DNA from 2 places in the Thermoanaerobacterium aotearoense genome. Region 1 is predicted to be linked to the other one. Evidence: predicted binding sites of a transcription regulator. Region 1 holds the regulator's gene; the other holds the start of a gene.
What was found. Region 1 encodes HrcA, which represses chaperone genes, less so after heat shock. Its sites were predicted from a motif close to ATTAGCACTCANNNNNNNTGAGTGCTAAT; they were not measured.

Region 1 (2,211 bases):
TCTTGCGGTGTATAACTTTTTCCATCAATAGTTACTTTGTAGTCAGAACCCATATGTCTTTTTATAGACATAACTGTCCTTTCAGGGTTTGTAATAGCCTGTCTTTTTGCGACTTGGCCTACTAATCTTTCACCTTCTTTTGTAAACGCCACAACAGATGGAGTTGTCCTGGCCCCCTCTGAGTTTGGTATGACTACCGGCTGTCCTCCTTCCATAACAGCTACGCACGAAAAAGTTGTGCCAAGATCAATTCCTATAATTTTTCCCATAATCTACTCCTCCTATTCCTATACTTTATTTTGCTACTTTGACCATACTCGGTCTTATTACTTTATTATTAAACATATATCCCTTTTGAAAAACTTCAATTATCTCATTTTCCTTCTTATCTTCTACCTCTTCCTGCATAACAGCATGATGCTTATATGGATCAAATATTTGGCCTAAAGCCTCTATCTCTTTAACCCCTATCTTTTCTAAAATACCTTTAAATTGCCTGTATATTAAATTGACACCTTCTTTAAAGGAAGCTATTTCCTCATTATCACCGTGAGATGCTTCAAGAGCTCTCTCAAAATTATCTATAACTGGCAATATATCTAAGATTACCTGTTCTTTACCATATTCAATCAGATCTGCTTTTTCCTTTTCTGTCCTTCTCCTGTAATTCTCAAATTCTGCTTTCAATCTCTGGGCCATTTCTAAGTATTCATTTGCTTCATCTTCTTTTTGCTTAAGCTTATTTTTCAATTCTTCAATTTCTCCTTCGTAATTTTTTTCTTCACCCTGATCAGAATTTTCTGTACCTATGCTGCCTTCACTGTCATCTTGAGGTCGGTCAGCATCAGATACATTGTCTTTTAAATCTTCGTCTAAATTGTTTTTGCTTTCCATTGTATCTTTTTCTCTATCCAATTGATTCACCTCTTATTTTCTTGGTATATATATGACAAAACTTTTGACAATTCATTCGACATCGTGTTTATTTCATTTATAAGCCTCTTGTAATTCATCCTTGTAGGCCCAATAATGCCAAAAGTCCCAACAACCTCACCATTTATCTTATACGTAGATTTGATTATGCTTAAATCCCACATCTCTTCAAACTTGCTTTCACTTCCAATAGTAACATCGATGGAATCGTCTAAAGGCTCTAATACTGAATTCATAATGTCTTTATTGTCAATCAGATCAAAAAACATTTTAGCTTTTAAGAGATCCTTGTACTCAGGAAAGTTGAGAATATTTGAAATGCCTTCCGAATACAAGTCTGTTTCATCCATCTGCTTTAAACCATTTATAATCGTATCTGTAATCTTGTCTATGATTCCGATAGCACTGCCAGACTCTTTTTTTATCTCATCTCTCAACGTCTGGTCCATTTCTCTTTTTCTTTTTCCTATCATTTTATTGTTGATCAGGTTGTTTAAAAACTCAAACAAATTATTATCAATATTATCCTTTAAGCTTATTAAATAGTTTTTCATGATGCCTGATTCTGTCATTACAAGAAGTATCAATTTATTTGCATCAACAGGCAATATTTGTATTCTCTTAATCGTGTTTTCATCAATTCGAGGCATCTTAACCACTATAGTGTGGTTAGTAATGGTAGATAATAACCTGGCATATTTCTTCACTATATCGTCTATCTCAGCAAAAACCTCATCAATTGCCTCTACTTCATCGTCACGACTTTCATTCAAATAGTGCTCTAATATATTATTAACATAAAACCTGTATCCTTTATCAGATGGTATTCTACCTGCAGATGTATGAGGCTGTTCAAGATACCCCATCTCCTCAAGGTCAGCCATTTCATTTCTAATTGTAGCCGAGCTTACACCAAGATTATATCGCTTTGCAATTGTCCGAGATCCAATTGGTTCTGCCGTCAAAATATAGTCATTAATCACAGCTTCTAAAATCTTCTTTTTCCTATCATCTAACGGCATATTCACCACCCCAAATTCTATTATTAGCACTCTTAGCTTGAGAGTGCTAATCACGATTTAAAAATACCACTATTGTGGATATTTGTCAATACTTTAAAATAAAAAATCCTCAAACACATTATTGGACACATCTACGCCTTTTGGCGTCAATTTAAGATTTTCACCTTCTTTTCTTAAAAGCCCCAACTCTATATTTTTATAAATGGCATTTTTAAATACAAAGAACATGCTTTCGCCAAATCTCTCTTTAAAGTCT
Region 2 (2,211 bases), 1.3 Mb from region 1:
TGTCGTTGTTACAGGTGGTTCTGGAGGCATTGGCTCATCTATATGTAGAGAAGTAGCGAGATTAGGTGGTTGTGTAGCAATTCATTACAATACAGATTATGAAAGCGCATGTAGTTTGAAGAATTATATAAAAAGTAACTTAGGATATGCGGATGTATTTAAGGCAGATATCAGAAATAAAGAAGAAGTGGAAATGATGATGAAAAATGTGATTGACAGATTTGGACGAATAGATTACTTGGTCAACAATGCTGGTGTATCCCAGATAAAACCTTTTATGGATGTATCCGAAGAAGATTGGAGATACATAATTGATGTAAATTTGAATGGCATGTTTAATTGTACGCAAAGTGCCTTAAAGTATATGTTAAAAAATAAAAGAGGTGCCATTGTGAATGTTTCATCTATGTGGGGAATATATGGCGCATCTTGTGAAGTGGCATATTCCGCTTCAAAAGGCGCTATTATAGCTTTTACAAAGGCATTAGCTAAAGAATTAGGGCCATCAAATATACGAGTTAATTGTGTTGCGCCAGGGGTAATCGAAACTGACATGAATAAAAGCTTGTCAGATGACACACTTAAATATCTGGCGTCGAGAACTTCCCTTGAAAGACTTGGGACAGCAGATGAAGTCGCTAAGGCAGTGACTTTTTTACTGTCAGATCAATCATCTTTTATTACAGGACAAGTATTGACTGTAGATGGAGGATATATGTAAACTTTAATTTTTAACGTTTACATATATTTACTCCTCTTGACTTATGGAATTAAAAGGATTATAATTTTAATTGTTAGCAGCCGTTTATATAGAGTGCTAATACTACTGATGTATCTTCACATTTGATTCACATTGTGCTTTTATTGCAACACGCTTATAAATTCTAATTATTAAACAAAAACTAAATATGGATTAAGGGGGAATTCGAATGAAAGCATTATTGCTGGCAGGAGGATTAGGTACAAGGCTAAGACCTCTGACGAATTTTCTTCCTAAACCTATGGTACCCATAATGGGCAAACCTCTGTTAGAGTCTACCGTTTTAAGGCTTAAAAAGCAAGGCGTAGATGAGGTCGTAATAAGCACATGCTATAAATCTAATCACATTGAAGACTATTTTGAGGATGGTGAGAAATTAGGCGTAAAAGTTTCTTTTATTAAAGAGGACATACCATTAGGAACAGGCGGAGCTATAAAAAATGCTGAAGAGTTTTTTGATGATACTTTCTTAGTGCTAAATTCAGATATTATATGTGATATCGATATTAGAAGTCTTGTGGAGTATCACAAGTCAAAAAAAGCATTAGCTACTATTGCCATGACTAAAGTAGAGGATCCATCACAGTATGGTGTGATAGAATACGACGATAATGATTACATTACAGCTTTTAAAGAAAAGCCAAAACCGTATGAAACTAATTCAAAATGGATAAATGCGGGAATATACGTATTTGAACCACAGCTATTAAGTGAAATCCCTAAAGATGAAGTGGTATCAATAGAAAGGGATACATATCCGAAACTTTTATCGAAAGGTTATAAAATGGCTGCGTATAGGTATGACGGGTATTGGATAGACATAGGTACAATTGAGAAGTATAAAAAAGTCCACTTTGACATATTGAAAAAACATTGCAAATACGTTGATATAAGCGACATTAAACATAGAAAGATCACAATTGATAGTTCGGCAAAAATTGTTGAGCCTGTTTTTATAGGAAGCAACGTCAAAATAGACGCGAAAGCAGAGATAGGTCCGTATGCGATTATAGGTGATAATACGCATATAGGTTCTAACAGCATTATAAGGCACAGTGTTTTATGGGACAATGTCAAAGTTAAAGGAAATGTAAATTTGATAAATGCTGTCGTAGCTTCAAATAGCGTCGTAGATGGAATCAGGAAAATTGAAGATGAAGTTTACGCAAACGGTATTGACGATTACGCTGTAAGTTGATGGAGGTGTTATGAATGGTAAAGAATAAAGAAATAAATATTGCGTTTTTGAGTACATTTCCACCGAGAGAATGTGGAATAGCTACATTCACACAGGATCTGGTAAATGAGCTTAAAGATATTAAAATCATAAATGAACCAAAAGTGATTGCGATAGACGATAAAGAATATGATTATGGCGATGACGTTATTTATAGGCTTAAGCAGCACGACAGAAATAGCTATTTAGAACTCGCCAATAAATTAAATGATTC

Region 2: a site for HrcA is predicted at 794-822, ahead of GSH73_RS12920 (nucleotidyltransferase family protein). Genes of this name have one in related genera too.

What each region holds. Positions count from the first base shown of each region.
Region 1 is NZ_CP047602.1:1,209,674-1,211,884, reverse strand. It holds gene dnaK (molecular chaperone DnaK) at 1-269, opposite strand, end outside; gene grpE (nucleotide exchange factor GrpE) at 295-894, opposite strand; gene hrcA (heat-inducible transcriptional repressor HrcA) at 921-1,955, opposite strand; gene hemW (radical SAM family heme chaperone HemW) at 2,049-2,211, opposite strand, start outside.
Region 2 is NZ_CP047602.1:2,580,415-2,582,625, reverse strand. It holds gene ymfI (elongation factor P 5-aminopentanone reductase) at 1-721, shown strand, start outside; gene GSH73_RS12920 (nucleotidyltransferase family protein) at 930-1,958, shown strand; gene GSH73_RS12915 (glycosyltransferase family 4 protein) at 1,973-2,211, shown strand, end outside.